2 regions of the Shewanella mytili genome follow, and region 2 is predicted to be linked to the other one. Evidence: predicted binding sites of a transcription regulator. Region 2 holds the regulator's gene; the other holds the start of a gene.
The links. Region 2 encodes NrdR, which represses ribonucleotide reductase genes. Its sites were predicted from a motif close to AAACACNANATNTNGTGTTT; they were not measured.
Positions count from the first base shown of each region.

Region 1: the regulator NrdR is predicted to act here: its motif matches at 3,835-3,854, upstream of nrdD (anaerobic ribonucleoside-triphosphate reductase).

Region 1 covers NZ_JBKOUD010000007.1:134,551-142,408, reverse strand. Annotated here, with positions in the region: gene ACIDEJ_RS09010 (hypothetical protein) at 1-47, shown strand, start outside; gene ACIDEJ_RS09005 (M48 metallopeptidase family protein) at 61-591, opposite strand; gene ACIDEJ_RS09000 (DUF3010 family protein) at 588-1,025, opposite strand; gene ACIDEJ_RS08995 (DEAD/DEAH box helicase) at 1,061-2,407, opposite strand; gene rssA (patatin-like phospholipase RssA) at 2,603-3,562, shown strand; gene nrdD (anaerobic ribonucleoside-triphosphate reductase) at 3,874-5,991, shown strand; gene nrdG (anaerobic ribonucleoside-triphosphate reductase-activating protein) at 6,038-6,517, shown strand; gene ribA (GTP cyclohydrolase II) at 6,775-7,395, shown strand; gene ACIDEJ_RS08970 (UDP-glucose--hexose-1-phosphate uridylyltransferase) at 7,826-7,858, shown strand, end outside.
Region 2 covers NZ_JBKOUD010000001.1:151,048-158,905, forward strand. Annotated here, with positions in the region: gene ACIDEJ_RS00640 (PepSY domain-containing protein) at 1-1,251, shown strand, start outside; gene glyA (serine hydroxymethyltransferase) at 1,476-2,729, shown strand; gene nrdR (transcriptional regulator NrdR) at 2,835-3,287, shown strand; gene ribD (bifunctional diaminohydroxyphosphoribosylaminopyrimidine deaminase/5-amino-6-(5-phosphoribosylamino)uracil reductase RibD) at 3,289-4,413, shown strand; gene ACIDEJ_RS00660 (riboflavin synthase) at 4,416-5,072, shown strand; gene ribBA (bifunctional 3,4-dihydroxy-2-butanone-4-phosphate synthase/GTP cyclohydrolase II) at 5,208-6,326, shown strand; gene ribH (6,7-dimethyl-8-ribityllumazine synthase) at 6,432-6,908, shown strand; gene nusB (transcription antitermination factor NusB) at 6,920-7,327, shown strand; gene thiL (thiamine-phosphate kinase) at 7,407-7,858, shown strand, end outside.

The DNA.
Region 1 (7,858 bases), on a different contig from region 2:
TAAGTTTAAAGGAAAAAAGATTACAAAGCGCAACGGTTGCCCGGTAATGGGGATATAAGGCTACGTTGCCTGCGGCCTGAGGGTCTCTTTATAAGGGTCACTGCCGGCATCGGCCAACAGCAGGTAGACCCGTAATTCAAATTCCAGTTGGTGATAATCCGGCGCCATGTGACAGCACAATTGGTAAAAGGCTTTGTTGTGCTGTTTTTCTTTCAGATGGGCCAGTTCATGGATCACCAGCATGCGTAAAAATGCTTCTGGTACTCGTTTCAGGCGGGAGGAAATCTGGATTTCATTTTTGCTTTTGAGGCGGTTACCCTGACGCCTTGGCACATAGCTGTGCAGCCCCAGCGCTTGATGGCTCAGGGTTATCTTGTCATCAAAACACACTTTGGCTAACGGGAGCGATTGGCGCAGATAGCGGCTTTTGAGCGCCATGGTGAAATCATACAACGCCCGGTCGGAGCGGATTTGGTGGGTCTTTGGATGGCGGCTTAGCAGCCAGGCGGATAACCGGCCCTGTTGCTGCAGCGCCGCAACCTGGGCGCGTACAGCATCACTGTAATGGGCCAGATAATCAATGCCCATCAGTCTTTGGCAAAACGTTTCTGGGTTAAATAGGCATAAGCGGCTTCAAACGCCGGTTGCTGGAATTTGCGCAGCTCCAGCACGGCAAAATCCACCAACGGCGGGTTGCGTTTATTCTGGGCACGGATGGCTTGGGGCGTGATCATCACCACCGGCGTATTACCCAACTGTATGGCGCTTTCCAGCTTGAAGCTGCTGGCACTGCCGGCTTGTTTGCCTTTGTATTCCCGGGCAATGACGGCCACTTCATCCACGTGGTAGTCTTCCAGCAGTTTATGGAAGGCAAAGTGAAATTCGCGGATGGCTTCCTGGCCTTCATGATCACTCAGGGTAAACGAGTGTCGGCGGCACTCGGGCACGTTGTAACTGTCGCCCTTGTAACTCACCATGCAGATTACCGCTTCGCTACCTTTTAACTCAACACCACAAACTCGCATAAATATCCTTGCATCCAGTAACGGCCATTGCCGTTTCATTCTTCAGATTCTTGATTGTCCGGCATTGCTGCCGGCGCAGGTTTACGGCGGATGGGGGCATCTCCCGCATCAACCGCAGTGAGAAAACGTTTATCCCGGGAGGGCGCCTTGCCTGGTTTTTTCGACGCTTTTTTCACCTGGGTGGCAGCTTTGGCACGAGGCTTAGGTTGCGACCAGATTTTGGGCGGGCGCAGCCCTGTAAACTTGGGTGCCAGTCCTTCCACTACCGTGCGGGGCAGTGACTGGCCCAAAAACGCTTCAATCCGAAGATAGGCTTCCCAGTCTTTAGGCCCCACCAGAGAGATGGCATCGCCTTTGGCACCAGCGCGGCCGGTACGGCCAATGCGGTGCACGTATTCTTCGGCGAATTTGGGCATGTCAAAGTTGATCACCAGCGACACATTAAGTAAATCCAGCCCCCTTGAGGCCACATCGGTGGTCACCAGGATTTGCTGCTGCCCGCGGCTGAATTGGTCCATTATCTGGTTGCGTGCGCTTTGTTTCAGGTCGCCGCTCAGTGCCAGTGCACTGTAACCTTGTTGCGTAAGCTTGGTGGCCAGCCGTTCAGTATCATCCCGGGTAGCGGTGAAAATAATCACCTGTTTGTGGGTTTCCTGTTGCAGCAGAGCTTGCAACAGTGCTTCTTTATGATCCAGATGATCACATAGATATACCCGCTGGCAGATGTCCTGATGAAGCTCGTGGCTGGAGCCGATGGCCACATGTTCCGGTTTGTTCAGCAACTCGGCGGCCAGTTCATGAATGTGTTCATGATCCAGTGTGGCCGAAAACATCAGGGTTTGACGGCGGCGGTGATCCGCTGCCCGATGAATGATGCGCAACTGGGCGGCAAAACCTAAATCCAGCATGCGATCCGCTTCATCCAAAATCAGCAGCTCCAGCCCGTTAAGGTAGAGGTGGCGTTGCAATAGGTGATCGGCAATTCGCCCGGGGGTTGCCACAATGAAATGGGGATTGCGCGCCAGGGCTTTGGCCTGATCGTTAAAGTTCTCCCCCCCCAGAATGCTGACGGCCTTGTATTGGGTGTTGGCCACCAGTAACCGCAGCTGACTGTATACCTGATTGGCCAGCTCCCGGGTGGGCAGCAAAATCAGCACTCTTGGGTCCTGTTTGCTGAGGGCTCGGGTGGACATCAGCCTTTGCAATGCCGGCAGTAAAAACGCCAGGGTTTTACCGGAGCCGGTTTTGGATGACGCCATCAGATCCCGTCCGGCCAAGGCAACGGGAATCGCACTGGCCTGGATTTCGGTAGGCTGGGTTATCCCAAGATGGTTCAGGGATTGCAGCAGGCGTTTATCCAACGAAAAATCGGAAAATTGCAAAGGTTGTCTCCATAAAATTCAGCGGGGGCATATTATAGCGATTTTTATGGTGTTGGGCAGTTTTACTGTCGTGATAACCGAGATTTTTCTTGGTCAGCCCCTAGGGCAGTGCTTGAGTTTGTCTCGATTTGCCCCATAGTATGCGATAGGGCTTGAGTCTTTAATCACCACCTGATGAACAGGAGCCAGACACAGATGCAAGATGCGTTACCCTCTATCGGTATTGCCTTGGGCAGTGGTGCTGCCAAAGGCTGGGCACATATTGGTGTGCTCAAAGGCTTGGCGCAAATGGGCATAGCGCCGGATAGGATTGCCGGATGCTCGGTGGGGGCGCTGGTGGGGGCCGCCTATGCCAATAACCGCCTGGAAGAGCTTGAAGAGTGGGTGTGCAGTTTCTCCAGCTGGGACGTTCTGGGGCTGATGGATATCAGCTGGCGCCGTGGCGGGCTTATCAGCGGCGACAAGGTGTTTGATGCCATTCAAAACCGTATTGGCGAGTTGCTGATTGAAGATCTGAAAAAACCGTTTATTGCCGTGGCTACGGATTTGTACTCCGGTCAGGAGGTCTGGTTTCGGCAGGGGGATTTGCGCCAGGCGGTGCGTGCTTCCTGCTCCATGCCGGGCTTCATGTCGCCGGTGAGGCAAGGGCATCGCTGGCTGGTGGATGGTGCGGTGGTCAATCCCATTCCGGTTTCCGTGGCCAGGGCCATGGGCTGCCAGTTGGTGATTGGGGTGGATTTGCATGGTTACCGCCGGGAAAAAATCCAGGTGTTGCCGGTGGACCTTAACAGCCAGAAAGCTGCCAGCGAGACAGTGGATGCCGACACGGTTGTCAAAACTTCTGCGCATAATGAGTCAGGCTTCATGGATTTGCTGGCCAAAGGAAAGGATTATATCGCCGGCCTCACCAACAAGTTTTCCCTTGGCAACAAAACCGAGCCGGGCATGCTGGCGGTGATGTCCCAGTCCATGGACATTCTGGAGCAGCGGCACAAAAGGGCGCGCTTGATTGGCGACCCGCCGGATATCTGCCTGATGCCCAAGGTGTCGGAAATCGGCACCATGGAGTTTCATCGGGCCAAGGAGGCCATTGCCGCCGGCGAAGATGCGGTCAAGCAGGCCGAGCCCCTGATCAAAGCGGCATTGGGATTGTAGTTGCCACCGGGGGAACACGGCTTGGGTGCGCATGTTTTTCAGCACTGGCTTCAAGCATTCGTCATGGCAGTGACGGCTTCATTTTCCGTTCATCTTGGCGGTGCATTATCGCTAACGGCCCATGGGGTCAAGTAGCAATTAGTTACAATCAGCGGGTTACAGCAAGAATTTTTGCCAAGTGACCGGTGCACTCTCATAACATGATCCAGATCAATATCCCCAACCCCGTTTTGTAGCCTAATCTTACCACATATAGTATTTGGTTAAAAAACTACCACTATATATAGTGATAACAAAACGGAGTGAAGATTATGCCAGTAGTGATTAAGAGGGATGGGTGCCGTACTCAGTTCGATGAAAGCAGAATTCGGGATGCGGTGCTGGCAGCCTCGACGCACTGTGGTATTAACGACGTCGACTATGCAGCAACCGTGGCTGCAGTGGTTTCTGCCGCGGTAAAAGACAAGGCGGAAGTCGTCATCCAGGAGCTGCAGGACAGGGTTGAAAACCTGCTGATGGATGGTCCGTATAAAGCTGTCGCCAGAGCCTACATTGAATACCGTCATGACCGGGACATCTGCCGGGAAACCGGTAGCAAACTGAGTCTGGAAATTCGCGGTCTGGTGGAACAGACCAACACCTCTTTGCTGAATGAAAACGCCAATAAAGACGGCAAAGTCATTCCTACCCAGCGTGATCTGCTGGCGGGGATTGTGGCCAAGCATTATGCCAAACATCATATTTTGCCCAAGGAAGTGGTTGAAGCTCACGACCGGGGTGAAATCCATTACCATGATTTGGACTACGCGCCATTTTTCCCCATGTTCAACTGCATGCTGATTGACTTGGGCGGCATGCTCAATCACGGCTTCAAGATGGGCAACGCCGAAATTGAAACCCCTCGCTCCATTTCAACTGCAACGGCGGTTACCGCACAGATTATTGCCCAGGTGGCCAGCCATATTTACGGCGGCACCACCATTAACCGCATTGATGAAGTGCTGGCACCTTTTGTGACCCACAGCTATGACAAGCATATGGAAGTGGCGCAAAAGTGGGGCATTGCAAACGCGGCCGCCTATGCCGAAGAGCGCACGGAAAAAGAGTGCCACGATGCATTCCAGTCGCTGGAATATGAAGTCAACACCCTGCACACCGCCAATGGCCAGACGCCTTTTGTCACGTTGGGCTTCGGGCTTGGCACCAGTTGGCAGTCACGGCTCATTCAGCAGTCCATTTTGAAAATCCGCATGGAAGGTTTGGGTAAAAACCATAAAACCGCCGTATTCCCCAAACTGGTTTTTGCCATTCGCGACGGTGTCAACCACAAGCCGGGTGACTGCAATTACGATGTAAAACAGCTGGCACTGCGCTGCTCCACATTGCGCATGTATCCGGATATCCTCAATTACGATGAAGTGGTGCGGGTGACCGGCTCTTTCAAAACGCCGATGGGTTGCCGCAGTTTCCTGGGAGCCTACGAGCAAGACGGCCAGTTGCAGCACGAAGGGCGCAACAACCTTGGGGTGGTAAGCCTTAACCTGCCGCGTATTGCACTGGAAGCCCAGGGTGATGAAAAAGCGTTTTATCAGCTGCTGGATAAACGGTTGGATGTGGCCCGCAAGGCGCTCGATAGCCGTATTGACCGGTTGAAAAACGTCAAGGCCCGGGTGGCACCCATTCTTTATATGGAGGGGGCCTGTGGCGTACGCCTGAAGGCGGATGACAACGTGGCGGACATCTTCAAAAACGGCCGGGCGTCCATTTCGCTGGGTTACATCGGTATTCATGAGGCCATCAATGCCCTGTATGGCACCGCTACCCATGTTTATGACAGCGAAACCCTGCGCCAGAAAGCCGTGGATATGGTGGCTTATCTCAAGGCGGCCACCGTACGCTGGAAAGAGGAAACCGGTTACGGTTTCAGCCTGTACGCCACCCCCAGCGAAAACCTGTGTAACCGTTTTGCCAAACTGGATGCCAAAACCTTCGGGTTGGTGCCCGGTGTTACCGACAAAGGCTATTACACCAACAGTTTCCATCTGGACGTGGAAAAATCGGTGAACCCTTACGATAAAATCGATTTTGAACAGCCTTACCCTGAAATCTCCAATGGCGGCTTTATTTGCTACGGCGAATATCCCAACATGCAGCATAACGTGGAAGCGCTGGAAAACGTGTGGGACTACAGCTACAGCCGGGTGCCGTACTATGGCACCAACACTCCCATTGACGAGTGTTACGATTGCGGTTTTACCGGCGAATTCAGCTGTACCAGCAAAGGCTTTGTCTGCCCGAAATGCGGTAACCACGATCCGGCGCGGGTATCGGTTATCCGCCGGGTATGCGGGTATCTTGGCAGTCCGGATGCGCGGCCGTTTAACCAGGGCAAACAGGAAGAAGTCAAACGTCGGGTAAAACATCTGTAAGTACAAAGCAAAGGTGCGCCACCAAGGCGCACCTGAGGGTAGCCTTATGAATTATCATCGTTATTATCAGGTAGATGTGGTAAATGGCCCCGGTACCCGCTGTACATTATTTGTCTCCGGTTGCGAACACCAGTGCCGTGGTTGTTATAACCAGTCTACTTGGGATCCCCGTTCCGGCCATCCATTTGATGAGCAGCTGGAAAATCAAATCATTCAGGATTTGAACGATACCCGCATTCACCGCCGGGGGTTGTCATTATCCGGTGGCGATCCGCTGTTTCCGGCCAATGTTCCGGCCATCCTGCAGTTGTTAAAACGGGTGCGCGCCGAGTGTCAGGGCAAGGATATCTGGTTGTGGACCGGATATAAGCTCAGCGAGCTGAGTCCCGCCCAGCGTGCCGTTTTACCCTATATCGATGTACTGATTGACGGCAAGTTTGATCAGTCGCTGGCCGACCCGTCCTTGTTGTACCGGGGGTCAAGCAACCAGGTGGTGCACCATCTGCATGAGCATCCGCAGGGATAGGTCTCCCCGCAGGAAAACGGCGCTTTTATCCGTAAATCACTGTTGTCTCCGCGTCAACTTGCTATACTCCCCGGCCTGCCGGTTGTGCCAGGTAGGCGGTGATGACAGTGCTTTCATGTTGAGACTGAGGCTTCTGGGTATTCCGATCCGCCATAAAACCGCCTAAAATGACCCGCCTGAATCCATAAGTATGTGAGTCTCTGCCTTGAGAGACATTAACCGTCTCATAGAATGAGAGCAGTAGTTAAGGTTAATCCATGTCAATTAAATATATTGCCACCGCCAAGTTGCCCACTCCCTGGGGCATTTTTACCATGCACGGTTTTGAAGATACCGAAACCGGCAAGGAACATGTGGCATTGACTTTTGGTGAGCTGAATGCCGATGAGCCGATGCTGGGACGTATCCATTCTGAATGCCTGACCGGCGATGCCCTGTTCAGCCTGCGTTGTGATTGCGGCTTTCAGTTGCAAACCGCCATGCAAAACATTGCCGCCGAGGGACGGGGCTTTATTTTGTACCTGCGACAAGAAGGCCGCGGCATTGGCCTGTTGAACAAGATTCGTGCCTATGCCCTGCAAGATAAGGGGGCGAACACCGTGGAGGCCAACGAGCAACTGGGGTTCCCGGCAGACATGCGCAAATACGACATGATTGCCCCCATGCTGGAGAAAATCGGCGTGCACAAGGTGCGACTGATGACCAATAACCCCCGCAAAATGACCGCAATGAAAGATATTGGCATTGAAGTGGTCGAGCGGGTGCCATTGCAGGTGGGCAAAAACCGTTACAACGAATTTTATCTCAAAACCAAATCCCATGAGCTGGGGCACCTGATCCCGGACTCCTACTTTGAAGATCATCAGGACGAAAGTTAACGGGCGTGCCCGCCGCCACTGATGCCGGGGCTGAAGGCTGTGATAACCACAGCCTTTTGGGCTATCTGGCCAGGGGCGTTAAGCGGGGCATGTGTATGGACAGCAGGCGTGAGCCTTGCTGTTTTTTTATGGCTTGTGGATGACCGCCCAGCCCCTTTAAGGGCACGGTAACGTTGCCCGCATTTTGACGTCGCGCTGGTGGGCCTTTAAGCCTGCGCGGCAGCATTATTCAGCAATCGTTGAGTTGTTAACCGTGCATCTGCTGAATTTAATGGTATCATCCGGCGTTATTTTGTCCGGGCATCACGCCTGCCGGATATCAAGCATGCACCGATAAGGGTGGCGATTGTTAACTGCTGTGTTCCAACGGGGCGAGTTTTGCCGGTTGATGACGATGAGCGCAGTAAACGTGGTATGAAAATAAGCCTATATGTCAACATTTAATGTCAAAGAGCATCCCCAT
Region 2 (7,858 bases):
CTGTTATTGGCGGCCACCTATGGCGAAGGGGATGCGCCGGATTCGGCGCTGGCATTTCAGCAGCGGCTGGCCACTGCGGCGGTGTCATACCATCAAGTCAATGTGGCAGTGCTGGCATTTGGCGACCGGCAATATCAGCAGTTTTGCGCGTTTGGTCATTGGCTGGCTCAGCGGTTTACGCAGCTGGGTGCGACTACCTTGTTGCCCCTGCAGGAGGTGGACCGGGGGGCAGAGCATACGTTGTCGCAGTGGCAGCAGTCACTGGCCAGAAAATTAATGCCGCAGCATGTGGCGCCAACGGTGCCTGCCACGTCAGCTTGGCAGCAAGCCACCTTGTTGCAACGCACTAGCCTCAATCCGGGCAGCGGACGGGAAATCCATCATCTGCTGCTGGATGTGAGTGGCGCCTGGCAGCCGGGGGATATCCTTGAAGTGTTGCCTTGCTGGGATGAGTGGCAAAGCCGGCAATATCTACAGGCATTAGGGCTCGATGGCGACGCCATGGTATGCATCCATGAAGGTGAAATGCCGTTATGGCAGGCGCAGGCCCATTATCTTGAAACCGCCCCGATGCATCGCGAAGAGGGCGTTGCCAACGGGGTGTCAGCCCAGCAATATGCGGATATGGCCCGGCCGTTGGCGCCACGCAGTTACTCCATTGCCAGTATGGCATCCCCTTTGGCGCTGATGGTGCGGCAGGTGATAAAAGCCGATGGCAACAGTGGCCGCGCATCAACCTTGTTGGCAACCGCGAAAGCGGGAAGCCACTGGCAAGTGCGAATAAAACCCCATGAGGATTTTCATCTGCCTGCCACTGACGTGCCGCTGATTTTGCTGGCCACAGGTACCGGCCTTGCGCCTTTTTTGGGCTTTTTACAGCAAAGGGCGCAGCAGCAGGCCAGGCAACCCCTATGGTTGTTGTTTGGTGAGCGCCATGCCGAGCAGGACAATTACTATGGTCGGGAATTGCAGCGCTTTGTGGATGACGGCATCATCACTCATCTTGATTTTGCCTGGTCGCGGGAGGCATCAGGGCCGCAGGCGCCGCAGCATGGCCCGTATGTTCAGGACTATTTGGTTGCCGGGCAGGCGCGGCTGCAGGAGTTTCTCCGTCGCGGCGCCCATATCTATGTGTGTGGCGCCATTAACGGTGTGGGGGCCGGGGTTACACAAACCCTGACCCGGCTGCTGGGCAAGGCGCAACTGCAGGCGTTACAGCAGCAGGGGCGTTACCATCGGGATCTTTATTGATGGCCGCGGTATTTGCGCCCCGGGCTTTTCTGGCCCAGCTATTGCTGCTAGGGTATAGCCAACTGTTGTCTGGCAGGTAAAAACCAGCATTTGCTGTTCGCAAAGTGAAACACAGTCATCATGCAATAGAGAGATTTTCATCACTCTATACGCTGGGATTGTGATGCCGAGCAGCGTAGAATACGCGCAACCCTACCGATAAGACTGTCCAGCTGGAGTAACCAATGCTGAAGAAGAATATGAACATCGCCGACTATGATGCGGAGCTGTTTCAGGCGATTGAAGAGGAAAACCGTCGCCAGGAAGAACACATTGAGCTGATCGCTTCCGAAAACTACACCAGCCCCCGGGTCATGCAGGCACAGGGCTCCCAGCTCACCAACAAATATGCCGAAGGTTATCCTGGCAAACGCTATTACGGTGGCTGCGAGTACGTGGACGTAGTGGAAAACCTGGCCATTGACCGTGCCAAGCAGCTGTTTGGTGCCACTTATGCCAATGTTCAGCCCCATTCAGGCTCTCAGGCCAACTACGCGGTTTACATGGCATTGCTCAAACCCGGCGATACCGTACTGGGGATGAACCTGGCCCACGGCGGCCACCTGACCCACGGCTCACCGGTCAACTTCTCCGGTAAATTGTTCAACATCATCCCCTACGGTGTGGATGATCACGGCAAGATTGATTACGTCGAGCTGGAAACCCTGGCCCTGACCCATAAACCGAAAATGATCATCGGTGGTTTCTCGGCTTACTCCGGCATTGTGGACTGGGCCAAATTGCGTGAAATCGCCGACAAGGTCGGTGCATTCCTGTTCGTGGACATGGCCCACGTGGCCGGTCTGGTTGCTGCCGGTGTGTACCCAAGCCCCATTCCTCATGCCCATGTGGTGACCACCACTACCCACAAAACCCTGGCGGGCCCTCGCGGCGGCTTGATTTTGTCGGCAGCGGATGACGAAGACCTGTACAAAAAGCTCAACTCCGCCGTGTTCCCTGGTAGCCAGGGCGGCCCGTTGATGCACGTGATTGCCGGTAAGGCCGTCGCCTTCAAAGAAGCGCTGGAACCTGAATTCACCGCTTATCAGCAGCAGGTTGTCACCAACGCCAAAGCGATGGTGTCCGTGTTCCTGGAACGGGGTTACAAGATTGTGTCCGGCGGTACCGATAACCACCTGATGCTGGTGGATCTCATCGGCCGCGAGCTGACCGGTAAAGAAGCCGACGCCGCCCTTGGCCGCGCCAATATCACCGTGAACAAAAACTCCGTACCTAACGACCCCCGTTCACCGTTTGTGACCTCTGGCATTCGTATCGGTACTCCGGCCATCACCCGTCGCGGTTTTAAAGAAGCCGAAGCCAAACAGCTGACCGGCTGGATTTGCGATGTGCTGGATAACGCCAATGATGATGGGGTGATTAACGCAGTAAAAGCCAAAGTGCTGGAACTGTGCGCTCGCTTCCCTGTTTACGGTTAACCTTTTCCGGTAGATCGATTAAACTGGCATGGCCGCTGCATTCAGCGGCCATTTTTGTTTCTGTTCCCCAATGGAACGGTGCCGTTAACTTGCGCAGGAGGCATGATGCATTGTCCGTTTTGCAGTGCGACCGATACCAAAGTGATTGACTCCCGGCTGGTGGCTGATGGTCATCAGGTGCGCCGTCGGCGCGAATGTACCCTGTGCCATGAACGTTTCACCACCTTTGAAAGTGCCGAGCTGGTAATGCCGCGGGTGATCAAGCGGGATGGCTCCCGTCAGCCGTTTGATGAAGACAAACTGCGTGGCGGCATGTTGCGGGCCGCGGAAAAACGCCCGGTATCCATTGATAAAATCGAAGAAGCAATCAACAAAATCAAGTCAGCGCTGCGGGCAACCGGCGAGCGGGAAGTCACCTCCGAGATGATTGGCAACCTGATGATGGACCAACTCATCGAGCTGGATAAAGTGGCCTATATCCGTTTTGCTTCCGTGTACCGTGCGTTTGAAGATGTCTCTGAGTTTGGCGAAGCCATCGCTAATTTGCAGAAGAAATAATATGTGGTCAACCACCGATATCGCCATGATGAGCCGGGCCGTTATGCTGGCGCGTCGCGGCCGCTACACCACCCGTCCCAACCCCAATGTGGGCTGCGTCATTGTTGACAACCAAGGCACCATTGTCGGCGAAGGCTGGCATCAGCGCGCCGGCGGCCCCCATGCCGAAGTGCACGCCTGGCGCATGGCCGGCGATAAAGCCCGTGGCGCCACCGCTTATGTCACGCTGGAGCCCTGCAGCCATTATGGCCGTACGCCACCGTGCGCCGCCGGTTTGATTGAAAAGGGGCTGCGACGGGTCGTGATTGCCATGACCGATCCCAACCCCCAGGTGGCTGGCCGTGGCATTGCCATGTTGCAGGCTGCCGGCATTGAGGTGAGCTGCGGATTGCTGGCGGCCGAGGCCCGGCAACTGAATCCCGGATTTTTGTCCCGCATGGAGCGCCAGCGGCCTTATGTCACGGTAAAACTGGCAGCCAGCCTTGACGGCAAGACCGCCCTAGCCAATGGCGAATCCAAATGGATTACCGGCGCCGCCGCCCGGCGTGATGTGCAGCGGCTGCGGGCATTGAGCTGCGCGGTGATCACCGGTATTGATACCGTGTTGGCGGATGACCCGTCCATGAATGTGCGTTATTCGGAGCTGGGCTATTTGCAGCAGCAACTGAGCGAAGAGGCGTTGATTCAGCCGATGCGGGTAGTGCTGGACAGCCGTTGCCGCCTGCCGCTGACCGCCAGGTTGTTACAGCTGCCGGGGCCGGTGTTGCTGGTCAGTTGCCAGCCATACAGCGCGGCATTCATGCAGGGATTGCCTGCACAGGTGACGTGTGTGCAGTTGCCCGGCGCCGATGGCCGGGTGGACCTGGCCGCCTTGCTGCAACATCTGGGGCAGCAGTGCAATAACGTGCTGGTGGAAGCCGGCGCCACCTTGTGCGGCGCATTTGTGGGTAGCATGCTGGCGGATGAACTCGTTTTATACCAAGCGCCAAAAATTCTAGGGGCCAGCGGCCGCAATCTGCTGCAGTTGCCGTTATATGAGCAGTTGTCGCAAATTCCGTCTTTGCAATTACTGGAACAACGAAAAGTCGGTGCCGATAATCGCCTGACGTTGAAAATAGGGGATTAATCATGTTTACCGGGATCATTGAAGCCGTGGGGCATTTGCGCCGTATTGAACGCCGGGGCGATGATATTCGCCTCACCGTGGACAGCGGCAAGCTGCGCCTTGATGATGTCCAATTGGGCGACAGTATTGCCACCAACGGCGTGTGCCTGACCGTTGTGGAGCGTTTAAGCGATGGTTATGTGGCGGATATCTCCGCTGAAACCGTATCGCTGACCGGCTTTGACCGTTATCAAGTGGGGCAGGCGGTGAATCTGGAAAAGGCGGTAACGCCTTCCACCCGGTTGGGAGGGCACATGGTGAGCGGCCATGTGGACGGACAGGCCAAGGTGCTGGAAGTCAGCGCCCGGGGCCAAGCTACCGAATACTGGCTGGAAGCCCCCCAGTCATTGGCCCGTTACATTGCCCACAAGGGCTCCATTGCCATCGACGGCGTAAGCCTTACGGTAAACCAGGTGGAGGGGGCACGTTTTCGGTTAACCATCGTGCCGCATACCTCCAGTGAAACCACCCTGCCGTTGCTGAAAGCAGGCGACTGGGTGAATCTGGAAGTGGATCAGATAGCCCGTTACCTGGAACGGCTGATGCAACAGGACGCCGTTGACAAACCGTCAGCCGGCGTGTCTTTTGAGCAACTGGCCCGGGCCGGTTTTATCCGCTGACAGCACGTATTTTTCCGCTCAGGTACTGAAGCCTGAGCGATAACAGGTTAAAATTCATCACACTTAATCGCTGCGTGGGTGTTTGCTGTTCAGGCAACAACGCGCAGAGCTGAATGTTGTACATGGGGTCGTATCATGGCGTTACATAGTATTGAAGAGATCGTTGAAGATTTCCGTCAGGGCAAAATGGTCATCCTGATGGATGATGAAGACCGGGAAAACGAAGGTGACATTATTATCGCCGCCGAAAAAATCACGCCGGAAGCGATTAACTTTATGGCGCGTTATGGCCGTGGCCTTATCTGTCTGACCTTGACCAAAGCCCGTTGCCAGCAGTTGCAGTTGCCACTGATGGTGCGGGATAACAGCGCGCCGTTTTCCACCAATTTCACCGTATCCATTGAAGCGGCAGAAGGGGTGACTACCGGCATCAGTGCCCATGACCGGGCGGTAACGGTACAAAAAGCCGTGGCCAAACATGCCACCCCTTCCGATGTGGTGCAGCCCGGACACATTTTCCCGCTGATGGCGCAAGATGGTGGCGTGCTGGTGCGTGCCGGCCATACAGAAGCCGGTTGCGATCTGGCCCGTCTGGCAGGGCTGGAGCCCGCCGCGGTGATCGTGGAAGTGCTCAATGAAGACGGCACCATGGCACGGCGTCCGCAACTGGAAGCCTTTGCCCAGGCTCACGGCATCAAGGTGGGCACCATTGCCGATTTGATTGAATACCGCAACAACACCGAAACCACGGTGATCCTCGAAGGCAAATGCAAACTGCCCACCCGTTTTGGCGAGTTTGAACTGCACGCATTTCGTGACACCATTGATAACCAGCTGCACTATGCCATGGTGCGCGGTGACATCCAGGACAACCTGCTGGTGCGGGTGCATTTGCAAAACACTTTCCATGATCTGCTGTACTCAGAGCGGGATGAAGCCCGTAGCTGGCCGCTGGATAAAGCCATGGAAGTGATTGGCCGAGAAGGCGGCGTGGTGCTGTTGCTGGGCAATCAGGAACCCATGGGTGACATCATTGCCAAGGTAAAAGCCTTTGAAGCCGAAGACAAGGGCGAGCAACTGCCACAACCGAGACTACAAAAAACCTCCCAGCGCGTGGGCGTGGGCTCTCAAATCCTGGCCTCTCTGGGCGTAAAACGCATGCGCTTGCTCAGCTCCCCGAAACGCTACCATTCACTGGGCGGATTCGGCTTGCAGGTGAGTGAATATATCGCGGATGACAGCGAGCAGAATTAAGGCACATTTTGTTAAATCCCGGCGGCATCCGCCGGGATTGCATGCTATCATAGCGCCAATTTTTGCCCTTCATCGGGTGCTCTTTAGTTTAACTTAGGTAACAACATGAACGTGGTTCAAGGTAATATCGAAGCAAAAAATGCCAAAGTGGCGATAGTGGTGTCCCGCTTTAACAGTTTTATTGTGGACCGTCTGCTGGAAGGCGCACTGGATACACTCAAGCGCTTTGGCCAGGTGAGTGAAGACAACATCACCGTGATACGGGTGCCAGGTGCCTATGAGTTGCCGTTAACCGCTCGCCGTGTTGCTGCCTCCGGCAAGTTTGACGGCATTATTGCCCTTGGTGCCGTGATCCGTGGCGGTACGCCCCATTTTGATTTTGTTGCCGGCGAGTGTAACAAAGGGCTGGCGCACGTGGCGCTGGAATTTGATATCCCGGTATCGTTTGGCGTATTGACCACCGATACCATCGAGCAGGCCATCGACCGTGCCGGTGTGAAAGTGGGTAACAAAGGCGGCGAAGCAGCGCTGAGTCTGCTGGAAATGGTTAACGTGCTGCAACAGCTTGAACAACATCTGTAACGGGAAACATCATGAAACCTTCTGAGCGCCGCAAAGCCCGCCGTTTAGCGGTACAGGCCATGTACTCATGGCAGTTGAGCGGGAACAACATTGCTGAAGTTGAACATGAGTTTCTGACTGAGCAGAATCTGGATGGTGTGGATGTGCCTTATTTTCGGGAGCTGTTTTTAGGCAGCGCCGGCAAACAGGCCGAACTGGACCAACTCGTTGCCCCTTATCTGGAGCAGCGGCCACTGGATGAAGTGGATCCCATCGAAAAGGCCATCCTGCGCCTGGCAACCTTCGAGCTGACTTACCGTAAGGACACCCCGTTCAAAGTGGTGATAAACGAGGCCATTGAACTGGCCAAAACCTTTGGTGCAGAAGACAGCCACAAGTTTGTTAACGGCATTCTGGACAAGCTGGTTAACCGTAAATAACTGCGCAACATGCTAAACGGTATCTTCGGATACCGTTTTTTCATTGGCGGACGAGAGGCCCGGAGCGGCCAGAGTAACCATGAAAGAATTCCAACTCATTGAACATTACTTTACCGGCCAAAGCCAGCATCGCAAGGACGTGAAACTGGGCATTGGCGATGATTGCGCGCTGGTAAAGCCTGCTGAGAACAAAGTGCTGGCCATCTCCACCGATACCTTGGTGGAAAATGTCCATTTTTTGCCGGAGATGCCGCCCCAGATCCTGGGCTATAAAGCCCTGGCGGTTAATTTGTCCGATTTGGCCGCCATGGGCGCAGAGCCCGCGTGGATGACCCTGGCACTGACCATGCCAACGGCAGATGAGCAATGGCTGCAGGGATTTGCCACCGGTTTGTTTGAGGCGGCGGATTACTACATGATCTCCCTGGTGGGCGGCGACACCACCCGTGGCCCCAAATCCATCACCATTACCGTGCATGGGCAAGTGACCGAAGGCAAAGCGCTGACCCGCAGCGGTGCCAAACCCGGCGA